Regions from separate parts of the Streptomyces sp. SCA2-17 genome, predicted to be linked through region 2. Evidence: riboswitches for the same ligand, from Rfam matches in the RefSeq annotation. Region 2 holds a riboswitch; each other region holds the start of a gene.

Region 1 (7,191 bases), 1.5 Mb from region 2:
GCCGACTGGCTGGGGCCGCTGCGCAGCCGCGGCCTGGCCGTCCTGATCACGGGCCTGACGGGCGTCGGCGTCGCCATCGGCACGCTCAACGTCCTCGTCGTCTCCTACGCGGAAGGCCACCGGATGCCCGGCGGCGCCCCGGCGCTGCTCGCCCTCAACGCGCTCGGCGCCCTCACCGGCGGGCTCGCCTACGGGGCCGTGCGGAACTGGCGGGTGGCGCCGCCGCGGCGCACGCTGCTGATGATGCTGGGCCTGACGGCCGGGTACGGGCTGCTGTGCCTGCTGCCCGCCCCGCCGTACATGGCCTGCTTGATGCTGCTCACCGGGCTGTTCCTCGCGCCCGTGCTCACCGTCGTGTTCGTGCTGGTGGGCGAGCTCGCCCCGGCGGGCACCGTCACCGAGGCGTTCGCCTGGCTGGTGACGCTGATGACGGCGGGCGTGGCGCTGGGGTCGGCCGTCACCGGCACGGTCCTGGAGGGGGCCGGGGCCACGTGGGCAGCGGCGTGCGGCGTACTGGGGGTCGCCGTGGGCACGCTGGTGATCCTCGCCGGGCAGGCGCATCTGGTGCCGGCGGCGCGGGAGGAGGCCGGGGAGGCGCCCGCCCGCGCCGCGGCCTGACCGCGGGCGGGCTCGTGGGTCAGCCCTCGGTCCGGCGTACGGGTCAGGTCTCGGCCGGGGCCGGGGCCGCCGCCGTGCGGGCCGCCCAGCGCTGTTCGACCTTGCCGAAGCGCCAGTAGCCGAGGGCGATCGCCCACACCACCACGAACAGGCCGACGATGACGAAGCCGACGTTGTCGAGGTTCAGGCCGGCGATCCAGCCGGTCACCGCGTCGTCCAGCGCCAGCTTCTCGTGCAGGACGCCGACCAGTTCGATGGTGCCGATGAGGAACGCGACGGCGATGGACAGCCCGGTGATGGTGAGGTTGTAGTAGACCTTGCGGACCGGGTTGGAGAACGCCCACTGGTAGGCGAAGTTCATGAACGTGCCGTCGAGGGTGTCGAACAGGCTCATGCCCGCGGCGAACAGCAGCGGCAGGCACACGATCGCGTACCAGGGCAGGCCCGCGGCGGCGCCGCTGCCCGCCATCACCATCAGCGTCACCTCGGTGGCCGTGTCGAAGCCGAGACCGAAGAGGAAGCCCAGCGGGTACATCTGGCCCGGGCGCGTGATGGAGCGGGTGAAGCGGCCGAGGATGCGGTTCATGAAGCCGCGCGAGTCCAGGTGCTGCTCCAGCTCGGCCTCGTCGTAGCGGCCCTCGCGCATCGCGCGGAAGATCTTCAGGATGCCGGCGAGGGCGATGAGGTTGAGCGCGGCGATGAGGTAGAGGAAGCCGCCGGAGACCGTGGTGCCGACCACGCCGAGCGTCTGGTGGGTCGTGGACTCCTCGTCCATCAGCTTCCCGGCGATCTGCGTGCCGCCCGCCACCAGGGCGGCCATGGCGACGACGACGCTGGAGTGGCCGAGGGCGAACCAGAAGCCGACGGAGACCGGGCGCTTGCCGTCGGCCATCAGCTTGCGGGTGGTGTTGTCGATGGCGGCGATGTGGTCGGCGTCGAAGGCGTGCCGCATGCCGAGGGTGTAGGCGGTGATGCCGAGGCCGACGCCGTAGACCTTGGAGCCGACGGTGTAGTGGTTGGGGACGACGAGCAGGTAGAGCACGCCGAACGCGACGACGTGCAGGGCGGCGATGACGGCCAGCAGGCCGGCGGTGCGCACGGTGTCCTGGCGGCGCCAGCGGAAGGCGGGCGCGGTGCCGCCGGTCGAATCGGTGGATCGGGACATGGGGTTGAACGCTCCAGCACCTCGTGGACCATTTGCGAGATGCCGTGGCCGGTCTCCTGGCTTACGGGTCCGTTCGCGCCCGCCCCCGCCTTCCCGGCAGCCGGCTGCGGCCAGTGGCTCCGCGCGCCCGTGGGGCGGCGCGCGGAATGGGACGGTCACTCCCCGATCACAGTGGCGAGGGCCGCTCCGGACTGGGACCTCGATGGTCCTTCACCGGTCTTCCCGAACACCACGGCCGGGTCACTTTAGCGCCCGGAGGACGCCGATGCGAAGGTCAGGCAGCTGCGAAGTCTTTGCAAGTGTGTCGCCGGGATGCCCGGCCCCGGCGCCGCGCCGGCCCGCTCAGTTCCCCCGCCCGCCGTCCAGCGCCTGCCCGCCGAAGCTGCCCTCGCCCTCGGACGCCCGCTGCCACCAGGCCTCCAGGGCGGGCTGGTCCATGGCCGCCCACGCGGGCGTGGCCTGCACCTGGGCGCGGCCGAGGCGGCGGCCGAGGCTGACGACGGCGCGGCCGGCGGGCGTCCGCGCGGCGTCGTACGCGGCCACGGCCCTGTCCCAGCTTCCGGCGCCGGCCAGGCAGCGCTCCAGCACGGTCGCGTCCTGGAGGGCCTTCACCGCGCCGCTGCCGCAGTGCGGCCGGGCGACGGCGGCCGCGTCGCCGACGAGGACGAGCCGGCCCTCCCCGTAGCGCGGCACGCACAGGTCGTAGACGGGCTGGACATAGGTGGCGTCCTTGGGCGTGCGCCGGACGACCTCCTGCCAGTACGGCGGGAAGTGCGCGTCCACGACGGTGCGGTGATGTGCCGTCAGCGCCTCGGGCACGCGACTCGGCGGGAGACCCGCCGCGTCGTCGACCGACAGGGCGTGGGCCGGGTCGTCGGGCGCGGTGTAGAAGACCCAGTTGGCGCTGGTACCCATGCCGCCCGGACCGGGGATGCGATAGACGATCATGTGGCCGCCGGGGAAGGCGACCGTGGCGGCCTCTTCCCGGGCCCACGCGCCGGCCGGCCCGGGCAGCTCCTCCTCCGGGAGGGCGCCGCGCCACGCCAGGTATCCGGCGTAACCGGGCACGGTCGCGTTCCGGGTTGCGGCCCGGACGGCCGAGCGGTATCCGTCGGCGCCGATCACGAGGTCGAAGCGTTCCTCGCGGCCGCCGGCCAGGCGCAGCACGGCCCCGTCGGGCCCGGGCAGCACCCGCTCGACCGCCGTGCCGCGCTCGTAGCCGACGGAGGAGGGTATGCGGGCACGCAAGGCGCTCCACAACGACCCCCAGTTGTACGAACGGAACCCGAACGGAAGCGCTCCCACCCGCCGCCCGGCCCGGCTCCCGGCGTCGCGCACGATCCAGGGGCGCGAGGTCAGCCGCACCCACGGCACGTCCGGGCCCAGGTGCCCGGCCGCCTCCAGCTCCGCGTAGCGCCGCTCGTGGACGGCGAGGCCGATGCCCCGGTCCGCGAGCCCTCCGGCCGCCCGCTCGAAGACCACCACCTCGCCGGCGCCCGCGCGCGCCACGGCGAGCGCGGCCGCGCACCCCGCGATCGAGCCGCCCACGACCGCCACCCGTCCTGTCAGCATCCCCACCCCTTTCGTCACCCCCGTCGCAGACGGAACCTACCCGGCCGTTTGCAGCCGCAGCCGCCGGGCGTGCCCGAACGGTGGACGGGGCCGACACGCCGGTGCTACCAGTGCATTGAACGCATAATCAGGTCAGCCGGACCCCATCCGGCACGAGAAGGGGCTGACCGCCATGGCAGGTACGGCAGGCACGTCAGGCAGGGGCAGACCGCCGGCGGACCCGGACGAGGTCGGCTTCGTACGCCGGATCGGCCTGTTCCAGGCCACCGCCATCAACATGAGCCAGATGTGCGGCATAGGCCCCTTCGTCACCATCCCCCTGATGGTCGCGGCCTTCGGCGGCCCGCACGCCGTCATCGGGTTCGTCGCGGGCGCCGTGCTGGCGCTGGCCGACGGGCTGATCTGGGCCGAGCTCGGGGCCTCGCTGCCGGGCGCGGGCGGCAGCTACGTCTATCTGCGCCAGGCCTTCCAGTACCGCACGGGAAAGCTGATGCCGTTCCTGTTCGTCTGGACGATGATGCTCTACTTCCCGCTGGTCCTCTCGACGGGCGTCATCGGCTTCGTGCAGTACCTGACGTACCTCTGGCCCGGCATGACCGCGACGCAGGGCGACGCGACCGGCCTGGTGCTCATCGCCCTGGTCGTGGCGCTGCTGTGGGGCCGGGTGGAGAACCTGGCGCGGATCACCGCCGTGCTGTGGTGCGTGATGATCGCCTCCGTCGTGCTGGTGATCGTCGCCTCCTACACCCACTTCAGCGCGGACCTGGCCTTCACCTACCCGTCGGGCGCCTTCGAGCTGACGTCAAGTCACTTCTGGATCGGCTTCGCGGCGGGCCTGACCATCGGCATCTACGACTACGGCGGCTACAACACGACCGCGTACATGGGCGCCGAGATCAAGAATCCCGGGCGCACCATCCCGCGCTCCATCATCTACTCCATCCTCGGCATCATGGCCATCTATCTGCTCCTCCAGATCGGGACCCTGGGCGTGGTCGACTGGAAGGAGATGCTCGACCCCGACAGTCCGGCGTCCTCGTCCGTCGCCTCGGCGGTGCTGGAGGCGACGTGGGGCAAGGGCGCGGCGGACGCCGTCACCGTGCTGATCCTCGTCACGGCCGTGGCCTCGATCTTCACGGGAATGCTCGGCGCCTCCCGGATCCCGTACCACGCGGCCCGGGAGAAGGTCTTCTTCCGCGCCTTCGGCATCCTGCACCAGCGGCACCGCTTCCCCGTGCTGGGGCTGCTGTCCATGGGCGGGATCGGCTGCGTGGCCTTCCTGATAGGACGTCATACGGATCTGGCGACGCTCATCCAGCTGCTGCTGACGGTCGTGGTGCTCGTCCAGGCGCTCGGTCAGATCGCGGCCGTCACGGTGCTGCGGCGGCGCCAGCCCGCGCTGCGGCGCCCGTACCGGATGTGGCTCTACCCGCTGCCGAGCCTGGTCGCGCTCGTCGGATGGCTCGTCATCTACGGCTACGCGGACCGGAATTCCCCCGGCCGGCACCCCATCGAATGGTCCCTGGCCTGGGTCGGGGCGGGCTGCGTGGCCTTCCTGCTCTGGGCGCGCTACGAGAAGGTGTGGCCGTTCGGGCCGCGGGAGATCAGCGAGGAGTACCTGCACGGCGCCGACCCCGGCACGGAACCGGATGCGGAGGCGGAGACGGCAGGGACACGTACCGTGCCCGACCCCCGGCCGGACGCCGAGGGCGGCACCGGACCCGACGCGGGCCCCGGCCCGGACCCCGACGCCGACCCCGGCACCGGAGTTCCCGCCGAGCGGTGATACTTGCATTCATGCCTGTTTCTGCCTCCCCGCACTCCCCTCCCGCCCCGCGCACACCTGCCGCACGCCGCCGCAGGCTGTACTGGCACCGCCTCTTCTTCGGGCTGTGGTACCGCCCGGTCGAGATCCTGGACGAGGCGCGGGACCGGAGCGTGTGGGGGGCGGCGGCGTTCCTCTGCGTGCTCTGCGGGGCGCTGGGGACGATGGGCCGCGACGGCTTCTGGGAAGGGTGGCGGGTGGGCCCCGCGTTCGCCCTGGAGGCCATGGCGATAGCCGACGTGGTCCTCGTCCTCGCGAGCCTGCTGCTGGGCATCGCCACGCAGGCCATCGCGCGCCGGCTCGGCGGCAACGGCAAGTTCGGCCCGACGGTGACGCTGTTCGTCGTGGTGTTCTGGGCGACGGACCTGCCGCGGCTCGCCCTGGACGCGTGCCTGCCCGGGGGCTCCTTCCCCGTACGGGCAGCCGCCTGGGTCACCTCGGCCTTCGGCTACGCCTTCGCCACGCTGCTGATCCGCGGTCAGCACCACCTGCCCACACACAAGGCCGTGGCGGCGGTGAGCATACAGATGCTGGCGGCGGTGGCCCTGCTGAAGTTCCCTGCCGCCACGGGCTGACGCGCCCGGAGATCCCCTTGAGGGAGTCGAGGGCCCGCCCGGTGCGACGGGGGATGCACACCGGGCGGGCTCGAGGACAGTTCTACCTCATCAAGGATGGGTCATGCACCAAAAACCTGTTCGGCTTTGCCCGCTACCAGCGCACAGGGAGCGAAATCAGGCCACGTGCCCGCACCGAGGGCCGCCACGCGAGCTCCTCCCGCGCCACGTCGAGCGCGAGCCCCGGAAGCCGCTCCAGCAGCGCTGCCAGCGCGGTTTCCGTCTCCATCCTGGCCAGCGGGGCCCCGAGGCAGTGGTGGATCCCGTGCCCCAGCGCCAGATGACCGGAACGATCACGGTTCAGATCCAGCCGATCCGGCTCGGAAAAGTGATGAGGGTCACGATTGGCGGCGGCGAGGGACAGCAGGACGGTCTCCCCGGCGGGTACGGTCACCCCGCCGATCTCCACGTTCTCCAGCGGAAACCTCCGGATCGCGAGCGCCGCGGGCCCGTCCCACCGCATGAACTCCTCGACGGCCGTCCCGAGTCCGGCCGGATTCGCTCGCAAAGACTCCATCAAGACCGGGTGGTCCAGCAGGGCCAGAACGGCGTTGGCGATCAGATGGACGGTGTTCTCGTAGCCCGCGAAGAGGATGAGGAACGCGAGCGAGCTCAACTCGTCCTCGGAGAGCCGGTCGGTCCCCTTGCTCCCGTCGCCCTCGCCGTCACGGGCCGCGATGAGGTCGGAGAGCAGGTCGTCGCCGGGGGTGGCGCGCTTGCTCGCGATGAGGCCGGTGAAGAAGCGCATCATGTTGCCGATGGCTTCCTTCATGAGGTGGGTCCGCGTGGGATCGGGCACGAGCATGGCGTCGGTCCACGCCCGGAAGTCCAGCCGCTGGTCCTGCGGCACGCCCAGCAGGTCGCATATGACGGTGATGGGCAGGGGACCCGCGTAGGACGCCAGCAGGTCCATGCGTCCCTCGGCCTCGACCGCGTCGAGGAGTTCGTCGGCGACCTTGCGCACGGGCTCGCGGAGCTTGTCCACGCGGCCGGGGGTGAAGGCCTTGACGACGAGGCGGCGGATGCGGGTGTGGTCCGGGGGGTCCATGTTCAGGAGGTTCCGGTCGAGGGCCGGAGGCAGACTGAATCCGGTGTAGTTGTCGCGCGAGGCGTTGGCCTTGTCCAGGGACAGCCGCGGATCGGCGAGCGCCCGGCGGACGTCCTCGTAGCGGGTCACCAGCCAGGCGGGCCGCCCGTCGGGGCCGGTGATGCGGTGGACGGGGGCGGCCTCGCGGAGCTCGGCGTACGTGCCGTACGGGTCGGCGATGAGTGCGGAGACTGGTGAGTTCTGCATGGCGCCCGACTCTAGAAGATCAGACCGTCCGGCACGTAAAGGACCGGAGCCGCGTGCCGGACCCCGCGGGAGGAGACGCGCACGGGCGGCGCCGGATCCGTCG
Region 2 (7,191 bases):
GCGTAGCAGCGCAAGGCGAACTCCCTTTGCCTCGGGTTGTCGCGGCATTCACAAAGCGACCCTCAACTCACCACAAACGGAAGGGCATTTCAACAGCTCAGAAGCCCGGCGCGCCCTTGACACTCCTATTGGTACAGTCCAATATCGCGACTGTCCGGGCGTCACTGCACCGCATCGCACCAGGAGGTATCCGCCATGCTCTCCCACGGTCGCGGTGATCGGCTCGGCCGGCTCTCCCACGCGGTGCTGCAACCCGGATTCGAAGGCACCACGGCGCCGGACTGGGTGCGCCGCAGGATCGCCGAGGACGGGCTCGCGTCCGTCGTCCTCTTCGGCCGCAACATCGCCGGCCCGGAGCAGGTCGCCCGCCTCACCGCGCAACTCCGCGCCGAGAACCCCGATGTGATCATCGCGATCGACGAGGAAGCCGGTGACGTCACCCGCCTGGAGGCCTGGACGGGCGCGTCCCGCCCGGGGAACCTGGCGCTCGGCGCGGTCGACGACACCGCCCTGACGGAGTCCGTCGCCCGCGACATCGGCCGCGAGCTCCGCGCGGCCGGCGTGTCCCTGAACTACGCGCCCAGCGCCGACGTCAACTCCAACCCGCGCAACCCGACCATCGGCGTCCGGTCGTTCGGCGCCGGTACGGAGCTGGTCGCGCGGCACACCGCGGCATGGGTGCGCGGCTTGCAGTCCGCGGGCGTCGCGGCGTGCGCCAAGCACTTCCCCGGGCACGGCGACACCGCCGTCGACTCCCACCTCGACCTGCCGCGCGTCACCGCCACCGCGGAGGAGCTCGCCGCGACCGCCCTGCCGCCCTTCGCCGCCGCCGTGGAAGCCGGCGTCAGGGTGGTGATGACCGGCCACCTCCTCGTCCCCGCGCTCGACCCGGAGCTGCCGGCCACCCTGAGCCCCCGCATCCTGGTGGACCTCCTGCGCGGGCAGCTGGGTTTCACCGGCCTGATCGTCACCGACGGCATCGAGATGAAGGCGGTCACGGCGCGCTACGGGATCGACGGCGCGAGCGTACGGGCCGTGGCCGCGGGGGCGGACGCGGTGTGCGTCGGCGGCGAGCACGCGGCCGAAGCCCACACCGAGCTGCTGACCGCCGTGCTGGCAACGGCCGTCCGGGACGGCGTCCTGGCCGAGGAGCGGCTGGCCGGGGCGGCCGCGCGGGTCGCGGAGTTCGCCGCCTGGTCGGGGGAGCGCTTCCGGGCGCACGCGGAGGACTCCACGGGCGCCGCGGCCGGGACGTCCGGCATCGGGCTCGTCGCCGCCCGCCGCGCCATGCGGGTCGTGGGCGGCACGGACGGCGCCCTTCCGCTGCCGGCCGACCCGCACGTGGCCGAGTTCGCCCCCGCCTCGACCCTGGCCATCGACCGGCGGACCCCGTGGGGCGTGGCGGCCCCGCTGCGCGAACTGCGCCCCGGCGCCACCTCCGTACGCCTCACCCAGGACGAACTCGCCGCCGACGCGGGCGTCCTGGAGCGCGAGGTGCTCGCCCCCGCCGCCGGAAAGCCGTTGGTCGCCGTGGTGCGCGACGCCGCCCGCCACCCCTGGATGGCCGCCGCCCTGGACCGGCTGCTGGGCGCACGGCCCGACGCCGTCGTGGTCGAGATGGGCGTCCCCGGCCCGCGCTCGCCGGGCGCCGTGCACCTCGCGACGCACGGGGCGACCCGCGTCTCGGGGCAGGCCGCGGCGGAACTGCTCGCCGGCGGGCCTCACTTCTCCGGCTCGTGACGTTGTCATACCGATATGCGGACGGGGGGTGACTCCCGGCGGTCCCCTCGCCTAGATTTCCTGCGCATCACGCAGTGATCACACAGGGGGGAGTCACCACCATGACGGAACCACCGGAGGGCGGCAGCAGGAGGGCGGTCGTCACCGCGCCCCTGGCCGTGGCGGGACTGTGCCTGGCGCTCCCCTTCGCCGCGATGCTGTGGGTCGCCTCCTACGCCCGGACCGGCCCCGCCTTCATCGGCATCCCGTTCTTCTACTGGTACCAGATGCTGTGGGTGCCGGTCTCGACGCTGCTGACGGTGGTCGCGTACGTGATCGTGCGGCGCCACGAGCGCATCCGCAAGGCGGGTGAGCAGCGGTGAAGGACGGCGTGAACGGCGTGGCACTCGCCGTCTTCATCTTCTTCTTCCTGGTCGTCACGGTGATGGGGTTCGTCGCCTCCAGGTGGCGGCGCGCCGAGAACGCGGACAACCTGGACGAGTGGGGTCTGGGCGGCCGGTCCTTCGGCACCTGGATCACCTGGTTCCTGCTCGGCGGCGACCTCTACACCGCTTACACGTTCGTGGCCGTCCCGGCGGCGATCTACGCGGGCGGCGCGGCCGGCTTCTTCGCGGTCCCGTACACGATCCTCTGCTACCCCCTGGTCTTCACCTTCCTGCCCCGCTTGTGGTCGGTCGCCCACAAGCACGGCTACGTGACGTCGTCGGACTTCGTCCGCGGCCGGTTCGGCTCCAAGGGGCTCTCGCTCGCCCTCGCGCTCACGGGCATCCTCGCGACGATGCCGTACATCGCGCTCCAGCTCGTCGGCATCCAGGCGGTGCTGGACGTGCTGGGCGTGGGTGGCGGCTCGAACTGGTTTATGAAGGACCTGCCGCTGCTGATCGCGTTCGGCGTGCTCGCGGCCTACACGTACTCCTCCGGGCTGCGGGCGCCCGCACTGATCGCCTTCGTCAAGGACGCGCTGATCTACATCGTGATCATCGTGGCGATCATCTACATCCCCATCAAGCTGGGCGGTTTCGACCACATCTTCGCGAAGGCGGGCGAAGCGTTCGCGGTGAAGAACCCGGAGACGGGCAAGCCGCGCGGTGCGCTGGTGAGCGGGCCGGACGCGCAGTGGTCGTACGCGACGCTCGCGCTCGGTTCGGCGATGGCGCTCTTCCTCTACCCGCATTCGGTGACGGCCGTTCTCTCCGGCAAAGGCCGCAACGTCATCCGCCGCAATACGACGATCCTGCCGCTGTACTCCCTGATGCTGGGTCTGCTCGCGATGCTCGGCTTCATGGCCATCGCCGCGGGGATCAAGGTGAAGAACGGCCAGCTCGCGATCCCGCAACTCTTCGAGAACATGTTCCCGGACTGGTTTACGGGGGTGGCCTTCGCGGCGATCGGGATCGGCGCGCTGGTGCCGGCCGCGATCATGTCGATCGCCGCCGCGAACCTTTTCACCCGCAACATCTACAAGGACTTCATCAAGCCGGACGCCTCGCCCGCGCACGAGGCGAAGGTCTCCAAGCTCGCCTCGCTTCTGGTGAAGGTCGGCGCGCTCGTCTTCGTCCTCACCATGGACAAAACGGTCGCCATCAATTTCCAGCTGCTCGGCGGCATCTGGATCCTGCAGACGGTCCCGGCGCTGGTGGGCGGGCTCTTCACCCGCTGGTTCCACCGCTGGGCCCTGCTGGCCGGCTGGGCGGCGGGGATGGGCTACGGCACGTGGAAGGCGTACGACACGCCGAGCGCCACGCAGGAACATTTCGGCAATACCAACCTCATCCCGCTTATTGGAGAAAAGGGTTATATCGGGCTCACCGCCTTCGTGCTCAATGTGATCGTCGTCATCGTCCTCACCGTCGTCCTGAAGGCGCTCGGCGCGCCGGAGGGCGTGGACGAGACCACGGCCGCCGACTACACCGCGGACGCCGGCGACCCCGGGGTCCAGCAGGAGCTCCCGCCGGCCACCGCGGGGGTCCCTGGCGGGCACTAGAACGACCTCCGGCGGGCCCCCGGGCCCGTGAGGCCGACCGGGCCGTCACGTCCCTCTGGAGGGGGTGTGGCGGCCCTTCGTCGTACCCGGCGGCCCGCCCCGCGGAGGCCCCGCGAACGGCCCGCGGGAGGCCCGGCAGCGGCCCGCGCGTGACCTGCGATCCCACCCTCAACACCGGGGCCTGATAACACATTCCGACCTATGCGCTTACCGCGCGACACAACATGTGGGGGCGCGTGCGAGGGGCGGCACTAGATGTATGCTCGTCCTCGCTGTCGTCGCAGGGGAATCCGGTGGAAATCCGGAACTGTCCCGCAACGGTGCATGTATGCCGTTAAGCCGCGCATGCAGGAGTCCGAGTACCTGCCGGCAGCACGCCCTCCACCGAGCCTGCCCTTGGCTCGGCTATGGGCGTTGAATTCGTCCGGGCCTCGCGGGTTGGGCCGGCGGACGCCTACGAGGCATGCCCTGCGCATCAGGCATGCCCGTACGCGACCGTCGTGCTCTTCCCGCCGGCCCCCACCCAGCCGAGCGAGGGAGAGCCTCAGTGACCATCGCGCCCGCAGACCCGGTTTCAGGTCCCGTCTCAGCGACTGCGGAAGAAGCGACCGGCGGCCCCGGGACCGCGCTGCTGCGCACCCTGACCGACCTCACCGCCGACCTTCCCGCCACCGACCCGGGCAAGGTCGCCGCCGCCGCACTGCGGGGCCGGAGCGCCACCTCGGACGAGGCCGAGCTCCGCTCGCTGGCCACCGAGGCCGCCGCGGGCCTGATCGCCGAGGAGCCCGAGTACTCGCGTCTCGCCGCGCGTCTGCTCACGCGCGCGATCGCTGACGAGGCCGCCGGCCAGGGCGCCACCTCCTTCTCGGCCTCGGTCGCCGTCGGCCACAAGGAGGGCCTGATCGCGGACGAGACCGCCGCGTTCGTCGCCACCCACGCCGCCCGCCTGGACGAGCTCGTCGAGAAGGCCCTCGCCGACGGCGCCGACGACCGCTTCGGCTACTTCGGCCTGCGCACCCTGCACAGCCGCTACCTGCTGCGCCACCCGATCCACCGCGACGTGATCGAGACCCCGCAGCACTTCCTGCTGCGCGTGGCCTGCGGCCTCGCCGAGGACCACTCGGAGCGCGCCCTGGACGACGTCGCGGAGCTGTACCGGCTGACGAGCACCCTCTCGTACCTGCCGTCCTCCCCGACGCTGTTCAACTCCGGCACCCGCCACCCGCAGATGTCGTCCTGCTACCTGCTGGACTCCCCGCTGGACGAGCTGGACTCGATCTACGACCGCTACCACCAGGTGGCGCGGCTGTCGAAGCACGCCGGCGGCATCGGCCTGTCGTACTCGCGCATCCGCTCCCGCGGCTCGCTGATCCGCGGCACCAACGGCCACTCCAACGGCATCGTGCCGTTCCTGCGCACCCTCGACGCCTCCGTCGCCGCCGTGAACCAGGGCGGCCGCCGCAAGGGCGCCGCCTGCGTCTACCTGGAGACGTGGCACGCCGACATCGAGGAGTTCCTGGAGCTCCGCGACAACACCGGTGAGGAGGCCCGCCGCACCCACAACCTCAACATCGCGCACTGGATCCCGGACGAGTTCATGCGCCGCGTCGAGACGGACGCGGACTGGTCGCTCTTCTCCCCGGCCGACACGCCCGACCTGGTCGACCTCTACGGCGACGAGTTCGACGCCGCGTACCGCGCGTACGAGGCCGAGGGCAAGGCCGTCAAGACCATCCCGGCGCGCGTCCTCTACGCCCGCATGATGCGCACCCTCGCGCAGACCGGCAACGGCTGGATGACGTTCAAGGACGCCGCCAACCGCACGGCCAACCAGACGGCCGAGAAGGGCGCGGTCGTCCACTCCTCGAACCTCTGCACCGAGATCCTCGAGGTCACGAACGACGGCGAGACCGCGGTCTGCAACCTGGGCTCCGTCAACCTCGCGCAGCACCTCGGTGCCGACGGCGAGATGGACTGGGAGAAGCTCGACCGCACGGTCCGTACGGCCGTCACCTTCCTCGACCGCGTCGTGGACATCAACTTCTACCCGACCGAGCAGGCCGGCAACTCCAACAGCCGCTGGCGCCCGGTGGGCCTGGGCCTGATGGGCCTCCAGGACGTCTTCTTCCGGCTGCGCCTGCCCTTCGACTCGGCCGAGGCGAAGGCCCTGTCCACCAAGATCTCCGAGCGGATCATGCTCGCGGCGTACGAGGCCTCCGCCGACCTCGCCGAGCGCAACGGCCCGCACCCGGCCTGGGCCGCCACCCGCACCGCCCGCGGCGTGCTGCACCCCGACCACTACCCGAACGCCGTCAAGGCCTGGGCCGGCCGCTGGGAGGCGCTGCGCGCCCGCATCGCCGAGGTCGGCATGCGCAACTCCCTGCTCCTCGCCATCGCCCCCACGGCGACCATCGCCTCCATCGCGGGCGTCTACGAGTGCATCGAGCCGCAGGTCTCCAACCTCTTCAAGCGCGAGACGCTCTCCGGTGAGTTCCTCCAGGTCAACACCTACCTGGTGGAGGACCTGAAGAAGCTCGGCGTGTGGGACCGCACCACGCGCGACGCCATGACGGACGCCAACGGCTCGATCCAGGACATGCAGTGGATCCCGCAGGAGGTGCGCGACCTCTACCGCACCGCCTGGGAGATCCCGCAGCGCGCCCTGATCGACATGGCCGCGGCCCGTACGCCGTACCTCGACCAGAGCCAGTCGCTCAACCTCTTCATGGCCTCGCCCACCATCGGCAAGCTCAGCTCGATGTACGCGTACGCCTGGAAGCAGGGCATCAAGACGACGTACTACCTGCGCTCGCGCCCGGCCACCCGGATCGCCCGCGCCGCGTCCGGCGGCTCCGCCGCCCCCGCCACCATCCCGGTGCAGCAGGCCGCGCCCGACGCGGACGCCATCGCCTGCTCCCTTGAGAACCCCGAGTCCTGCGAGGCCTGCCAGTAATGCCCGCCCGTCGCCCGACCACCACCCCTGAAGGACAGCACTCCGTGCCGGAAGCCTCTTCTCAGAAGAACCTGCTCGACCCGGGCTTCGAGCTGACGCTGCGCCCCATGCGATACCCGGACTTCTACGACCGCTACCGCGACGCGATCAAGAACACCTGGACCGTCGAGGAGGTCGACCTCCACTCGGACGTCGCCGACCTCGCCAAGCTGTCCCCGGGCGAGCAGCACATGATCGGCCGCCTCGTCGCGTTCTTCGCGACCGGCGACTCGATCGTGGCGAACAACCTCGTGCTGACGCTGTACAAGCACATCAACTCCCCTGAGGCGCGGCTGTACCTGTCGCGGCAGCTCTTCGAGGAGGCCGTGCACGTCCAGTTCTATCTGACGCTGCTCGACACCTACCTGCCCGACCCGGAGGAGCGCGCGGCCGCGTTCGACGCGGTGGAGAACATCCCCTCCATCCGCGACAAGGCCCAGTTCTGCTTCAAGTGGATCAACGAGGTCGAGAAGCT
Region 3 (7,191 bases), 2.7 Mb from region 2:
GCGTTTCCGGCTGCGCTTCCGGTGCGGTCGGCGGCGTCAGTGGCGCCAGCCGATCCCGCAGCGGTGCCGCGCGGCGGCGGGCGTCGCGTACGGACAGCGGGACCGGCTCCCAGCCGGCCAGGCGGCCGAGGCCGACCACGGGCGGGTGGACCGGCGACATGGCCATGACCCCGGCCGGCTCGCCCATGACGGGGGCCTCCCCGGGGCCGGGCAGCAGGATGACGCGGTCCGCGTACTGCACGACCCGCTCCAGCCGGTGCTCGGCCATCAGGACCGTCGTGCCCAGGTCGTGGACCAGGCGCTGAAGGACGGCCAGCACCTCCTCGGCCGCGCCCGGGTCCAGGGCGGACGTCGGCTCGTCGAGGACCAGCACCGCGGGGTGCGTGGTGAGCACCGAGCCGATCGCGACGCGCTGCTGCTGCCCGCCGGAGAGCGTGGCGATGGGGCGGTCGCGGAGGGCGGCGAGGCCCAGCAGGTCGAGGGTCTCCTCGACGCGGCGGCGCATGGTGTGCGGGGGGATGCCGAGGGACTCCATGCCGTACGCGAGCTCGTCCTCGACGGTGTCGGTGACGAAGTGGGCGAGCGGGTCCTGGCCCACGGTGCCGACGACGTCGGCGAGTTCGCGCGGCTTGTGGGTACGGGTGTCGCGGCCGGCCACGGTGACGCGCCCGTGCAGGGTGCCGCCGGTGAAGTGCGGGACGAGGCCGCTGACGGTGCCGAGGAGGGTGGACTTGCCGACGCCGGACGGGCCTACGAGGAGGCAGAGTTCGCCTTCGGGAACGGTGAGGTCGACTCCTCGGAGCGAGGGCGCCTCGGCGTCGTCGTAGGTGACCGACACCTGCTCGAAGCGGATCACTTGGGCTCCTCGGAGAGGGGAGTGGGGGTCTCGGCGGGCCGGGCACCGCCGGTCTCCCCGGCGGGGGTTGCGCGCCTTTGTGGCGGAGAGGGCGGAGAGGGATGCTCCTGACCCGCCCTTTCACCGTTTCCGGGGGCTGCGCCCCGGACCCCTGGGGGCGGGGCGGCGGAGGCCCTTCCCTGGACCCCGGGGGCGGGGGCCACGAACGCCGGCAGCAGCCCCACCAGCAGCGACGCCGCCGGCCACACCGGCAGGTCCGGCGCCGTCAGCGGCACCGCCGGCGGGTGCAGCGCACCCGGCGCGTACGTGTTCGCCCAGATCATCAACGCCGCTACGGCCACGCCCGAGCCCGAGACGAGCCAGGCGCGCACGCCCCACCGGTCGGGCCGGTAGCGCGTGCGGACCGAGCGGCGGCCGCCCAGCCACAGGCCCGCCAGGGCCGCGGCCAGGCCGGCGAGCAGGACGGGCAGCCCGTACCCCGCGCCCTGGTCGGCGAGCAGCCCGTACGTGCCCGCGCAGACGCCCATGAGGCCGCCCAGCGTCAGCACGCTCGTCGTGCGGCGGACGGCGCGCGGCACCCGGGCCGTACGGCCGTAACCGCGCGCGTCCATCGAGGCCGCCAGCGCCACGGAACGCTCCAGGGCGCCCTCCAGTACCGGCAGCCCCACCTGGAGCAGGGCCGTGAGGCCGCGGTCGGGGCGGCCGCGCAGGCGGCGGGCCGCGCGCAGCCGCTGGACGTCGGCGACGAGGTTCGGCGCGAACGTCATGGCGACGACGACCGCGACCCCCGCCTCGTACAGCGCGCCCGGCAGGGACTTCAGCAGCCGCGCCGGGTTGGCGAGCGCGTTCGCCGCGCCCACGCACACCAGCAGCGTGGCCAGCTTCATGCCGTCGGCCAGGGCGAAGACCAGCCCCTCGGCCGTCACCCGGCCGCCGAGCCGCACCCCCTTCGCCCAGTCCGGAAGCGGGACTTCCGGCAGGGTGAGGAGGGTGTGCGTGCCCGGGATGGGGGAGCCCAGCACGACCGCGAAGACGAGCCGGATGCCGATCACGGCCAGGCCGAGCTTGAGGAACGCCCCGTACGAGCGGGCCCACGGCGCGTCCGTGCGCCGCGCCGCCACGACGTAACCGGCGACGGCGACCAGCAGGCCGAGCAGCAGGACGTTCGTGGTGCGCGAGGCGGCCGTGGCCAGGCCCAGCGCCCACACCCACCAGGCGCCCGCGTGCAGGGCGGAGGCGCGCGCGGTGAGGGGCGCGGCCCCGGCCCCGGCCGTTCCCCCCGCCCGCCGCGGCGTGATCCTGTCGCTCATCCGCGGCGTCGGCGGGCCTGCCAGAAGGCCGCGGCACCGAGGACGACCACGGCGGCGATGCCACCGATCAGGCCGGCCGACGGAACGCCGTCACCGCCCCCGTCACCACCGTCACTCTTGCCCGCGGCGCTCGGCTGCGCGCTCGCCCCGTCCTTCTTCGCCCCGCTCGCCTGCTCGCCGCAGCCCGTCCGCGGGTAGCCGGCGATGGCGCACAGCAGGGCGGAGGAGTCGTAGCGCAGCGGCTTCGCGACGGCGGCCAGCGCCTCGCCCGCGGTCGCGTCCTCGCCCACCTGGGCGCAGGCCGAGCGGGCCGCGGGCGGCGTCTCGCCGTCGGGCGCGTCCGCGGGCGTGCCGAAGTCGAGGACGACGGCGACGCGCTTCGCCCCGTCCTTGGCGGCCGTACGGTCGCAGACCTCCCCGAAGCCGGCCGCGGCGCGCGGCTTCGCGGCGTCGGCGGAGTCCGCGCTGACCGCGAACCGGAACCCGATCACGTCCCCGTCGCCGGGCCGCGCCGTGCCCGGTCCCTGCGTCGCGTACGCCCACTGGCCGCCGGAGCTCTGCCAGAACGACCAGTACCGGTAGCCGGCGGCCTGCGCCGGGGCGGCACCGAGGAGCGTGACGAGGGCAGCGACGAGTACGGCGGCGAGCGCGGTGACGACCGCGCCGCCGCGCACCGCGACGGCCCGCGTCACAGCTGCCGCTGCTTCTTCTTGCGGCCGCTGATCAGGAAGCCGATGCCGGCGCCGAAGGCCAGGCCGACGCCGACGATCCACCACACGTTGATCGTGACGGAGTCGTCCTTCTTCTCCTCGTCCTCCTTGCCCATGCCGCCCGTCGCGTGCTTCTCCGGGGCCGGGCCGGTGGCGTTCAGCTGGTCCACGAGGTTCGCGCCCGCGAAGTCGCGCGGGTCGCCGCCCGCGGCACGCGTGGCGAGGATCAGCTTGGCGAGCCGGCCGGGCTGGCCCTTGGCCCACTCGGCCGTGCCGCTCTCCTTGGACCGGAGCCACTTCAGGGGCTTCTCGGCGGCGGCGCGGTGGCCGCCCGCGGCCAGGGCGAGGGCGGCGTCGGCGGTGTTGCCCTGGTCGGGCTTGGCGGGGGCGCCGGGCATGGACGGCAGCAGGTAGCCGCCGTTCTTGTCCATGGTGGCCACGAGGTAGCCGTCCACGGCACCGGCGGCCGCGGCGGCGTCCTTCGGCCTGGCCTTCTCGTCGCCGGCCGGGCACTCCAGCGCCTTGACGGGCTGGTCGGCGTCCTTCTTCAGGGGCTCGAAGAGGAAGCCCTTGCCGAGCGTGGCGAGTGCGGCGGCGGCGCTGGCGAGGTTGTCGGCGCGCAGCCCCTTGTCGTCCTTCAGGTACGCGAACGCGCCGCGTTCGCCCTCCTTCGCGTCGCAGCCGAGCTGGAAGGTCAGCAGCGTCTCGATGGGGTTCTTGCCGTTCTTGACGGCGTCCTTGGCCGGGTCCTGGCCGGCCGCCGCGAACGCGCCGAGCGCGATGGAGGTGGAGTTGGCGTCGCTGGGGCTGCCGGCCTGGTAGCCCCAGCCGCCGTCGTCGTTCTGGTGGGCCTTGAGCCAGTCCAGGCCCTTCTTGACGGCGTCCGCGCGCCCGCCCGCGGCCGCGAGGCCCTGCACGGCCGCGGCGGTGGCGTCCGTGAACTCGTCCTTCTTCGGGTCGCACGCCTTGGCCGTGTCCGCCCGGTAGCCGGGGAAGCCACCGTCCTCGCACTGCTGGCCCGCGAGCCAGTCGACCGCCGGCTTGGCCGGGGTGACGCCCATGGCGTTCTGCGCCATGAAGGCCAGGGACTGCCGGAAGACACCGTCGAACTTCGGGTCGGCCGTGCCGTAGAGCCCCGGCGCCGGGGACGGTGAACCGTCGGCGAAGGCGGCGGGGGCCGCGGCCGCGCCCAGGACGGCGGCGGTGGCCAGGGCCGCGGCGCCGCGGCGCGCGTGGACGGCGAGGGAGGGGGCCATGGGGTCGAGCCTCTCGGTGGGTGTCACTGCGGGGGCGGGGACGGGGGCGTGGGCCGGCCGACGGGTCCGCGGCCGCGCACCGCCGCCTCCCCGCGCGGCCGCGCGCGGTGGCACCGGGCTCGGCTCCGCATACCTCGGCGGTGCCGGTGGAACGGGCGGCACCGCCGAGGCGGTACGACCGGTTCCGGAAGCCTGCCGCCTGGACCGGGTGGTCCGGCTCGTACGGTCGCCGGGCGGCGGGCCGTAGTCACGGTTGCGGGTCAGCGCCGGATTTGCACCGGCTTCCCCCGTTCCGAGGCGGGATGAAGTTGTCACGGACACTTTAACCGGCCGGGTTGAAGATCAACGGTCCGGCGGACTGTTGCCCGCCGCCGGGCGGGCTGCTAAGTGTCTGATGCCGAGTCTCTGATGCTGCGTCAGTTCTTTGGTTACGGCGCGCAGGACTCCGCACACCCGCGGGAGGCATCCGGATCATGAACCAGCACGGGAACGGACCGGTCGTGAACCAGCAGGGGAACGGGCCGGCCGTGAACCAGCGGCACGGGAACGGGGCGGCCGGGCACGGACCGGTCGAATACGGACAGCTCTTCATCGGCGGCGCCATGGCCGACCCGCTCGGCCGCGCCGTCATCGACGTCGTCTCGCCGCACACCGAGGAGGTCATCGGCCGCGTCCCGCACGCCTCGCGCGAGGACGTCGACCGGGCCGTCGCCGCGGCCCGCACGGCCTTCGACTCCGGCGTCTGGGCCGACCGGCCCCTCGCCGAGCGCATCGAGGTCGTCACCCGCATCAAGGACGGCATCGCCGCCCGGCACGAGGAGATCGCCCGGGTCGTCTCCGCCCAGAACGGCTCCCCGTACTCCTGGAGCGTCCTCGCCCAGGCCCTCGGCGCGATGATGGTGTGGGACTGCGCCATAGCCGTCGCCCGCGGCCTGCCCTACGAGGAGCGGCGGGCCGGCGCCCTCGGGCCGCTGCTGGTGCGGCGCGAGCCCGTCGGCGTCGTCGCGGCCGTCGTGCCGTGGAACGTCCCGCAGCTCGTGACGGCCGCCAAGCTCGCGCCCGCGCTGCTCACGGGCTGCTCGGTGGTGCTCAAGCCGTCGCCGGAGACGCCCCTGGACGCGTACCTCCTCGCGGAGATCGTCACGGAGGCGGGCCTGCCGGAGGGCGTCCTGTCGATCCTGCCCGCCGGCCGGGAGGTCAGCGAGTACCTCGTCGGGCACCCCGGCGTCGACAAGGTGGCGTTCACCGGCTCGGTCGCGGCGGGCAAGCGCGTCATGGAGGTCGCGGCGCGCCACCTCACCCGCGTCACCCTGGAGCTCGGCGGCAAGTCCGCGGCGATCGTCCTGCCGGACGCCGACCTGGAGGCGGCCGTCGCCGGCATCGCCCCCACGGCCTGGATGAACAACGGCCAGGCGTGCGTCGCCCAGACCCGCATCCTCGCCCCCCGCGCCCACTACGCCGAGCTGGCCGAGCGCTTCGCGGCCGCCGCCTCCGCCCTCGTCGTCGGCGACCCCCTCGACCCCGCCACCGAGGTCGGCCCGCTCGTCGCCGAGCGGCAGCGCCGCCGGTCCCTGGAGTACATCGCGCTCGGGCAGCGCGAGGGCGCCGAGGTGCTGGCCGGCGGCGGACGCCCGGCGGGCCGCGACAAGGGCTGGTACGTGGAGCCCACCCTCTTCGGCGACGTCTCCAACGACATGCGCATCGCCCGCGAGGAGATCTTCGGCCCCGTCATCTGCCTGCTGCCCTACGACACCGAGGAGGAGGCCGTACGCATCGCCGACGACTCCGACTACGGGCTCTCCGGCAGCGTCTGGACCCGCGACGCCGAACGCGGCATCGACATCGCGCGCAGGGTCCGCACCGGCACGTACTCCGTCAACACCTTCGGTCTCGACACGTTCGGCCCCTTCGGCGGCTACAAGAACTCCGGCCTGGGGCGGGAGTTCGGGCCGGAGGGCTTCGCCGAGTACCTGGAGCACAAGACGATCCATCTGCCGGCGGACCAGGGCGGGCCTTCCGGGACGGAGGCGTGAGCGGCCGTGAGTGAGCGCTGGCGCGTGCGGGTCGACCGGGGGCTGTGCGTGGGCTCGGGGATGTGCGCGGGGAGCGCGCCCGGGGCGTTCGCGCTCGACGCGGGCCACCGCTCCCGGCCCCTCGCGGAGGAGACGGAACCCTCCGAAGAAGTGCTCGCGGCCGCGGAGACCTGCCCCGTGGAGGCGATCACGATCAGCAGGCCGGATACGGGGGATCCGGTGTTTCCTCCGGACGAGTGAAACCCCTTCGTACGCACGGACGTTGTTACTCATGCGTTCCGCACAAGTGCTTGATGACAGATGTGACTGGCCGGGCCCCTCACGGCGTGGAAATCTCTAGGCAACGCAGCCGAGGGGGGAAGCGATGGACGCGCGGTACGAGGTCTACTGCCTGGCCGACAGGCACTTCTACGAGACCCCGGACCGCTTGTCCGTCCCGGGGGCGGGCGGCGAGCGAGCCCAGGAGATGGGTTTGTACGAGACCGCGCGCCGCGCCGCCCCCGCCGGCTGGAGCACGTCCCGCCACGGGGAGTGGTTCCATGTTTTCCCTGCCGGGAAGGACGGCGGTCCGCGCCCCGGCCAGCCCCTCCAGGGCTGGAAGATCCACGTCTCGGCGACCGCCGACACCGCGGAGAAGACCGCCGCCGACGTCTGGGACTACTGCACCGCACGCGGCATCCCGTTCAAGTTCGTGCCCGGCCCGCACCTGCTGCACCTGCGCAACAACAAGTACGCGGAGCGCGGCCACAGCGGGAAGTTCGTCACCGTCTACCCGGACGGCGAGGAGCAGCTGCACGCCACCCTGACCGGCCTGCACGGGATCCTCGGCGGCCGGCCCGGCCCGTACATCCTCACCGACCTGCGCTGGCATGAAGGCCCGCTCTACGTCCGCTACGGCGCTTTCGCCCGCCGCTTCTGCATCGACGGGCGCGGCAGCCTCGTGCCCGCCGTGGAGGACGGCGAGGGCCGCCTCGTCCCCGACTCCCGGAACCCGGCCTTCCAGGTGCCGGCGTGGGTGACGCTGCC
Region 4 (7,191 bases), 4.2 Mb from region 2:
TGACCAGGTTGTCCAGCGAGGCCCGGACCTCGGGCCAGCCGCGGGTCTTCAGTCCGCAGTCCGGGTTGACCCACAGGCGCTCACCGGGGATCGCCTCCAGCCCCTTGCGCAGCAGCGCCGCGGCCTCGTCCGCGCCGGGGATGCGCGGGGAGTGGATGTCGTAGACGCCGGGCCCGACCTCGCGCGGGTAGCCCGCCGTGGCCAGCTCGGTGGCGACCTGCATGTGCGAGCGGGCCGCCTCCAGGCTGATGACGTCGGCGTCGAGGTCGTCGATGGCCCGGAGGATGTCGCCGAACTCCGCGTAGCACATGTGCGTGTGGATCTGGGTGTCCGGCCGGACGCCCGCGGTGGAGAGGCGGAACGCCTCGGTCGCCCACGCCAGGTACGCGGCGCGGTCGGCGGCGCGCAGCGGCAGCGTCTCGCGCAGGGCCGGCTCGTCCACCTGGATCACCGACGTGCCCGCGGCCTCCAGGTCGGCGACCTCGTCGCGCAGGGCGAGGGCCACTTGGCGGGCGGTGTCGCCGAGCGGCTGGTCGTCGCGGACGAACGACCAGGCCAGCATGGTCACCGGGCCGGTCAGCATGCCCTTGACGGGCTTGCCGGCCACCGACTGGGCGTACTGGGTCCAGCGGACGGTCATCGGCTCCGGGCGGGAGATGTCCCCGGCGAGGATCGGCGGGCGGACGTAGCGCGTGCCGTACGACTGGACCCAGCCGTGCTGCGTGGCCAGATAGCCCGTCAGCTGCTCGGCGAAGTACTGCACCATGTCGTTGCGCTCGGGCTCGCCGTGCACGAGGACGTCGATGCCCGCCTTCTCCTGGTAGGAGATGACCTCGCGGATCTCGGCCTTGATGCGCTCCTCGTACGCCGCGGTGTCGATCCGCCCGGCGCGCAGGTCGGCGCGGGCGGTGCGCAGCTCGCTCGTCTGCGGGAAGGAGCCGATCGTGGTGACCGGCAGCAGGGGCAGGCCGAGGTGGGCCCGCTGGGCGGCGGCCCGCTGCTCGTACGGCTGCGAGCGGCGGCCGTCGGACCCGGTGACGGCGGCGGCGCGGGAGCGGACGGCCGGGTCGCGGGTGATGGCCGAGCCGGCCCGCGAGGCCAGGTCGGCGCGGTTGGCGGCCAGGGCGGCCGCGATGGTGTCGGGGCCCTGCGCCAGGCCGCGGGCCAGCGTGACCACCTCGGTGGTCTTCTGGCGGGCGAAGGCGAGCCAGCGGGCGATCTGCGGGTCGATGTCCCGCTCGGCCGCCGCGTCGAGCGGCACGTGCAGCAGGGAGCAGGACGAGGAGACGTCGACCCGGTCGGCGAGGCCGAGGAGCGTGCCGAGCACGGACAGGGACTTCTCGAAGTCGTTGATCCACACGTTGCGGCCGTTGACGACGCCGGCGAGGAGGCGCTTGCCGGGCAGCCCGCCCGCGGCCGCGAGGTCGCCGAGGTTGGCGGCGGCGGGGCCGGTGAAGTCCAGGGCGAGGCCCTCGACCGGCGCCTTGGCGAGGACCGGGAGGGCCTCGCCGAGCCGGTCGAAGTAGGAGGCGACCAGCAGCTTGGGCCGGTCGGTGCGGCCGCCCAGATCGCGGTAGGCGCGGGCGGCGGCGTTCAGCTCGGCGGGGGAGCGGTCCTGGACCAGGGCGGGCTCGTCGAGCTGCACCCACGCGGCGCCCGCGGCCCGCAGGTCGGCGAGCACCTCGGCGTACACCGGCAGCAGCCGGTCGAGGAGGGTGAGCGGCTCGAAGCCCGGGGCGACGCCCGGCGCGGGCTTGGCCAGCAGCAGGTACGTGACGGGGCCGACGAGCACCGGACGGGCCGTCAGGCCCAGCGCCAGAGCCTCCTTCAGCTCCGCGACCTGCTTGGTGGAGTCCGCGGAGAAGACCGTGTCGGGGCCGAGTTCGGGGACCAGATAGTGGTAGTTGGTGTCGAACCACTTGGTCATCTCAAGCGGTGCCACCTCCTGCGTGCCACGGGCCATGGCGAAGTAGCCGTCCAGGGCGTCGGCGTCGACGGCCGCGCGGTGCCGCGCGGGAATCGCCCCGACCATCACACTGGTGTCCAGGACGTGGTCGTAGAACGAGAAGTCTCCGGTGGGCACTTCGTGCACACCGGCCCCGGCCAGCTGCTGCCAGTTCGTACGGCGCAGTGCAGCGGCCGTGTCCCGCAGGGCACCGGCCGTGACGCGGCCCTTCCAGTACCCCTCGATCGCCTTCTTCAGTTCACGGCCCTGCCCCTGCCGGGGATAGCCGTGGACGGTGGCCTGTGCTGCCGCGGCTGCGGACTTGCTGGTCACGGAACTCTCCTTCGCGAGCGTGCGTGCGTCCATGACCCCGGGACGGGCGGAAGGCGCGAAGGAACGGCAGACCTGACGGGACACTGCCTGCCGCGGTGCGGTCGCCATTGCGCCGCCGCGTCGTGCCCGCCTGATGTGTGCGCCGACCCGCCCTCGAGGTCACCGGGATCTCCGTGCGCTCGGCAGCGCACGGGCAGTCGGCAGGTCTTCGGACTCGCGGGCACGCCACATGGCACCTAATGGCCGTCGCTTCCCGGACCCTTGCGGATCCAGTGCGTATGACGGCGGTCGTTCCCGCTCACCGCTGCGGGGCAGTCCCGGATTCCCACCGGGTTCCCTCTTGCGACGCGCCTGCCTGGCGAGCAGGGCGAACCAGCTGCACCGTCACTCTAGGCTGCGGGGCAGGGTCACGGAAGAGTGAAGTGGCGCGCCTCACGAGCCGGTTCGCGTGGCCAGGCGCAGCCGCAGCTCCATTTCGTGCTCGCCGGAGACGTGACCGCGGTGCTCGGCGGCGAAGGCGCGCTCCAGTTCTTCCTTGACCTGGCGGACCGGGTCGGCGGCCCCGAACAGGTCGGCCGTGACCGTGCCCGACAGGGGAGCCCGCCCCGGCTCTGCCGCGCCCTCGCCCCGCCGCGTGCGGGTGTCGACGGTCATGCACCAGATCATGGGGCCCGCGCCGGGCGCGCCCGGGCTGGTCTCGCTGCGCGGCGGTCCCGCTTCGGGGAAGACGGCCTCCAGGACGCCGAAGACGGCACCCGCGTCCTGATGGCCGCAGTCCGTCAGATGCACGCTGACGTGGTCCGCACTCTCCCGGGCATCCGTCACCTGCTCCTCCTCCGCCGTCGTTGCCGTGACCGGGGGCCGCCGCCGTGCGAGGGGAAGCCCTGCTCCGACCGTACGGCGCACCCGGGTTCCGTGCCGCGGGCTGTGCGACCATACGGGCCAGGTGCCCCGTTCCCGCCGGGAGATGCCGTCCCGGCTCCCGCGCCCTCACCCGAACGGTGGAATGCGCCCAAAGTAATTGACTGATTACGCTTGGTGCATGACCCTGTGGAGCCCCGCACCGCCGCCCTCGCAGTCCGCGTTGCGGGCCGCCGTGGCCGTGCTGGTCTCCGTCCTGCTGCTCTTCTCCGGAGGCAGCGGCACGGTGCTGGCCCTGGGCTCCGGCCCGGAAGAGAGCCCCGTGTCCGTGGAGTTCGCCAGTGCGGACGACTGCGTCGCGGACAACCGCACGCCCCGCGTCCAGGCCTCTCCCGGCAGGCGCACGTGCCTGCCCTCCTCACAGGACTCCGAGGGATCCGGATCCCCATGGGCATCCGGCTGCCGGCTGACACCGCCGGCACCCGAAGGCCCCGCGGCCACCGCGGGCCACGCGCGCAACGACGTCCTGCGCTGCTGAGAGGAACCCCCGCCCGTCCCGCCCCGTACGGGACGGGCCGTCGCGTCCGGCACGCCCGGAACTTCCCTCACACCACAGGCACGAGAAGCAGAGAGACGTCATGCCCCTCGATCCCGCGCGCGTCCTGAGCGCCTATCTGCGCGCCCAGGTCTACCGCGCCCCCGAGCCCGACCCCGAGCACGCCTCCGCCGCAGGCGCGCGGCCCCCGGCCGCCGCCCCGAACCCGCCGGCCCCGCCGGACTCCACGCACCCGTCGAACCCGCCGAGCCCTTCGGCCCCGGAGGTCCTCCCGCGCACCGCGCCCCTCGCGGACCCGGACGCGGAGAAGCCGCCCGCCGCCCCCGGCCCGGCCGCGCCCCGCGGCGCGCCGCGCCGGCCCGGCCTGTTCGCCCGCCTGCTGCTGTACGTACGGCAGGAGTAGCCGTTGCCGCCGCGCGGCTGCCCGCCTCCGCCGAAGGGGGCGGGTAGCCGCCCGGCCACGGCTCCGCCTGCCGGCGCCCGCCCTGCCCCCTTTCAGGTGAAGGGGAAGGCCCGGTGGGTCCGGGGGCCGCCGGCAGTGGGAAGGGGGAAGGCTGTCGACGCAGACGAGGGAGAACCCATGCCGACCGACGATGTCGAGCGATTCCTGGAGGCCCTGAGCCCGGCCCACCGCGACGAGGTCCGCAAGCAGCCGCGCCCGCAGCAGGAGAAGCTGGCCGCCGCCTGGGAGACCGAACTCCGGGAGGACACCGACCTCGACACGCTGAGCGAGCTGTCACCGGCCGCCGCGGAGAGCGAGGCGGCCCGGCGCGTCGTCGAGGGCAAGGACTCGTAGGAGCTCCTCACGGCCGCCGGGCCGCGGGGAGCGCCGCGGCCGAATTGTGGTGGGGACAGGGCCGTCCGGCGTGGCCTACCGTGAAGGGGAGGCTGCGGCCTGCTCCTGGGTTCGGGGAGGTCAGGGAATGTCCGAGCGCGCCTACGACCGCGACAGGCTCCGGCAGTTCCTGTCGGGTGAGGCAACGGGCGAAGGGCTCTCGCGCCGGGTCGTGCTGCGCCTGATGGGCGCCGCGGCAGGGCTCGCCGCCGCCGGGGCCGGCATCGGAGCGGGCACCGCGGCGGCCGCGGGGAGGCCTGGGATCGTCAAGCCCCTGCCCGCCGAGCTGTTCACCGTACGCGACACCAACGCGGAGACGAACTGGGCGGCGCTGCGGGGGACCGGCTATTACACGCCGATCGACCGGTTCTTCGTCCGTAACCACACGGCGACCCCCGTCCTCGACCCCGCACGGTGGCGCCTGACGGTGTGGGGCGGCGGACTGCGCGGCCGGGCGGTGGAGTTCTCGTACGAGGACCTGCGGTCCTTCCCGGCCGTGACCCTGAGCGAGTGCCTGGAGTGCGCGGGGAACGGCCGCAGTTATTTTGCCGCCCAGCAGGGCGATGCGGTCACCGGCACTCCCTGGACGATGGGCGCGGTCGGCGCGGCGCGCTGGCGGGGCGCGCGCCTGTCGGACGTCCTGCGGGCGGCGGGCCTGTCGCGGCGGGCGGTGGACGTGATGCCGCGCGGCCTCGACCCGGTGTACACCGCGCACGGGACGGACTACGGCCACGTGCGCCGGCCGATGCCCGTGGCGAAGGCCCTCGGCGACGTCCTGCTGGCCTACGAGATGAACGGGCAGCCGCTCCTGCCCGACCACGGCTGCCCGGCGCGCCTGGTGGTGCCCTCCTGGGTGGGCATCGCCTCCGTGAAGTGGGTCGGGGACATCGAGGTGTCCGACCGCCCGCTGTTCTCCCCGTGGAACACCGTGTTCTACCGCCTCTTCGGCTCCGCCTACCCGCCCGGCGGCAGCGCTCCGATCACGCGCCAGCCCGTGCGCAGCGCCTTCGAGCTGGCCCCCGGGGCGGTGTTCGCCGCGGGCCGGGGGCACCGGCTGACGGGCCGGTCGTGGTCCGGGGGCGGGAGCATACGCCGGGTGGAGGTCAGCACGGACGACGGCGCCACCTGGCAGGAGGCCCGTCTGCACGACGTCCCGCGGCCGGGCGGCTGGGTGCGCTGGAGCACCCGCTGGCACCCGTACGAGCCCGGGCCCGCCCGCCTCCTGGCCCGGGCGACGGACACGGCAGGCACCACCCAGCCCCTCCACGCCGTCCCCAATGAGCAGGGCTTCTTCTTCGACGCGGTGGTCCGCCACCCCGTCCGCGTCGTCTGAGGCGCGGGCCGGGGCCCGGGGCCCGGAGGCGTCCGTGCGCCCGGGTAGGGTGCGCGGTCGTGACCGAACCCGAGATGACCGGATCCGACCGGCTGGAGCCCGGATTCCTGACCACGACCCGGGCGTTCTACGACGCCGTGGCCGCCGACTACGCCGACCGCTACCGCGACGAGCTCGACGGCAGCCCGCTGTGCCGCGCGATGCTCGGCGCGTTCGCCGACCTCGTCCACGCCGACGGCGGCGGGCCCGTCGCCGACATCGGCTGCGGCGAGGGCCGCGTCACGGCGCACCTGAGCCGCCTCGGGCTGTCCGTGTCCGGGATCGACCTGTCGCCGGGGATGCTCGCCCAGGCCAGGAAGTCGCACCCGCACCTGCGATTTACCGAGGGCTCGATGCTCTCCCTCGACCTCCCGGACGCCGCCCTCGCCGGCGTGGTGGCCTGGTACTCGGTCATCCACACCCCCCAGGAGCGGCTCCCGGAGGTGTTCGCCGAGTTCCACCGGGTCCTGGCGCCGGGCGGCCACCTGCTGATCGCCTTCCAGGTGGGCGACGTCCCGCTGCACGTGGCGCGCCCGTTCGGCCACGACGTGGCCCTCGACTTCCGCAGGCGGCAGCCGGACCGCATCGCGGGAATGCTGCGCGACGCGGGCCTGGCCGTGCACGCCCGCACGCTCCACGAGCCGGGCGCGGACGAGACACCGCAGGCCTACCTGCTCGCCCGCAGGCCGGCCGCCGTCACCGGCTGACCGGGCCTCGCCCCGACCGCGCCGGCCCGCCGCGGGCTCAGCGCTTCGGGCGGCCGCGCCGGAATCCCAGGACGGCCGCCCGCGGCGTGCGCCCAGTGGTGACCGTGGACGTGGCGTGCCTGCCGGAGGAGCGGAGGCGACGACCGTGCCGGCGGCGGGCGGCAGGGAACGTACGGGCGCGGTCGTGGGGTTGTGCGAGGCACGGACCTCGAAGTGCCCGCCGCCGTCGGCGTCCTGAGTGCCCGGGCGTAACCTCGACGGCGTGACCGAGACGTGGACGGCCGGCTCCGCCGGGATCCTGCACCTGCCCTCCGGCCGCCTCATCCGGGGCCGCGGCCTGCTCCGCCCCCTCCCCGCGGGCCCGGAGCCCGCTTTCGCGGTCTACCTGCTCGGAAAGCGGCCTCCCGAAGTCCCCTGGGAGGCCGCCTGGCTGCGCTGGCCCGACTTCCGCCTGCCCAGCAGCCCGGCCGAGGCCCGCGCGGTCCTCGCCGAGGCGTGGGAACGGTCCGCGGCCGAACGCGTCGAGATCGCCTGCGCCGGCGGCCGAGGCCGCACCGGCACGGCCCTGGCCTGCCTGGCGAT

The links. Region 2 has a riboswitch for cobalamin ahead of PS271_RS19665 (ribonucleoside-diphosphate reductase subunit alpha). Riboswitches for the same ligand answer to the same signal wherever they lie in the genome.
Region 1: it holds a riboswitch for cobalamin, as region 2 does, so the genes downstream of both, nicT (Nickel transporter NicT) here and PS271_RS19665 (ribonucleoside-diphosphate reductase subunit alpha) in region 2, are expected to answer to the same signal.
Region 3: it holds a riboswitch for cobalamin, as region 2 does, so the genes downstream of both, PS271_RS07280 (SCO2321 family membrane protein) here and PS271_RS19665 (ribonucleoside-diphosphate reductase subunit alpha) in region 2, are expected to answer to the same signal.
Region 4: it holds a riboswitch for cobalamin, as region 2 does, so the genes downstream of both, metE (5-methyltetrahydropteroyltriglutamate--homocysteine S-methyltransferase) here and PS271_RS19665 (ribonucleoside-diphosphate reductase subunit alpha) in region 2, are expected to answer to the same signal.

What each region holds. Positions count from the first base shown of each region.
Region 1 is NZ_CP117521.1:5,817,077-5,824,267, reverse strand. It holds gene PS271_RS26090 (MFS transporter) at 1-618, shown strand, start outside; gene nicT (Nickel transporter NicT) at 662-1,783, opposite strand; cobalamin riboswitch at 1,813-2,032, opposite strand; gene PS271_RS26080 (FAD binding domain-containing protein) at 2,126-3,355, opposite strand; gene PS271_RS26075 (APC family permease) at 3,528-5,141, shown strand; gene PS271_RS26070 (hypothetical protein) at 5,153-5,755, shown strand; gene PS271_RS26065 (cytochrome P450 family protein) at 5,889-7,088, opposite strand.
Region 2 is NZ_CP117521.1:4,303,105-4,310,295, forward strand. It holds gene PS271_RS19650 (glycoside hydrolase family 3 protein) at 196-1,740, shown strand; gene PS271_RS19655 (DUF3311 domain-containing protein) at 1,842-2,102, shown strand; gene mctP (monocarboxylate uptake permease MctP) at 2,099-3,724, shown strand; adenosylcobalamin-variant (AdoCbl-variant) riboswitch at 3,997-4,097, shown strand; gene PS271_RS19665 (ribonucleoside-diphosphate reductase subunit alpha) at 4,272-6,677, shown strand; gene PS271_RS19670 (ribonucleotide-diphosphate reductase subunit beta) at 6,677-7,191, shown strand, end outside.
Region 3 is NZ_CP117521.1:1,632,204-1,639,394, reverse strand. It holds gene PS271_RS07295 (ABC transporter ATP-binding protein) at 1-856, opposite strand, end outside; gene PS271_RS07290 (CbiQ family ECF transporter T component) at 853-2,166, opposite strand; gene PS271_RS07285 (SCO2322 family protein) at 2,163-2,858, opposite strand; gene PS271_RS07280 (SCO2321 family membrane protein) at 2,855-4,132, opposite strand; cobalamin riboswitch at 4,319-4,472, opposite strand; gene PS271_RS07275 (aldehyde dehydrogenase) at 4,735-6,165, shown strand; gene PS271_RS07270 (ferredoxin) at 6,172-6,405, shown strand; gene lanKC (class III lanthionine synthetase LanKC) at 6,530-7,191, shown strand, end outside.
Region 4 is NZ_CP117521.1:105,316-112,506, reverse strand. It holds gene metE (5-methyltetrahydropteroyltriglutamate--homocysteine S-methyltransferase) at 1-2,278, opposite strand, end outside; cobalamin riboswitch at 2,461-2,670, opposite strand; gene PS271_RS00510 (hypothetical protein) at 2,711-3,103, opposite strand; gene PS271_RS00505 (hypothetical protein) at 3,321-3,677, shown strand; gene PS271_RS00500 (hypothetical protein) at 3,778-4,098, shown strand; gene PS271_RS00495 (hypothetical protein) at 4,276-4,491, shown strand; gene PS271_RS00490 (sulfite oxidase) at 4,619-5,863, shown strand; gene PS271_RS00485 (class I SAM-dependent DNA methyltransferase) at 5,938-6,609, shown strand; gene PS271_RS00480 (protein-tyrosine phosphatase family protein) at 6,872-7,191, shown strand, end outside.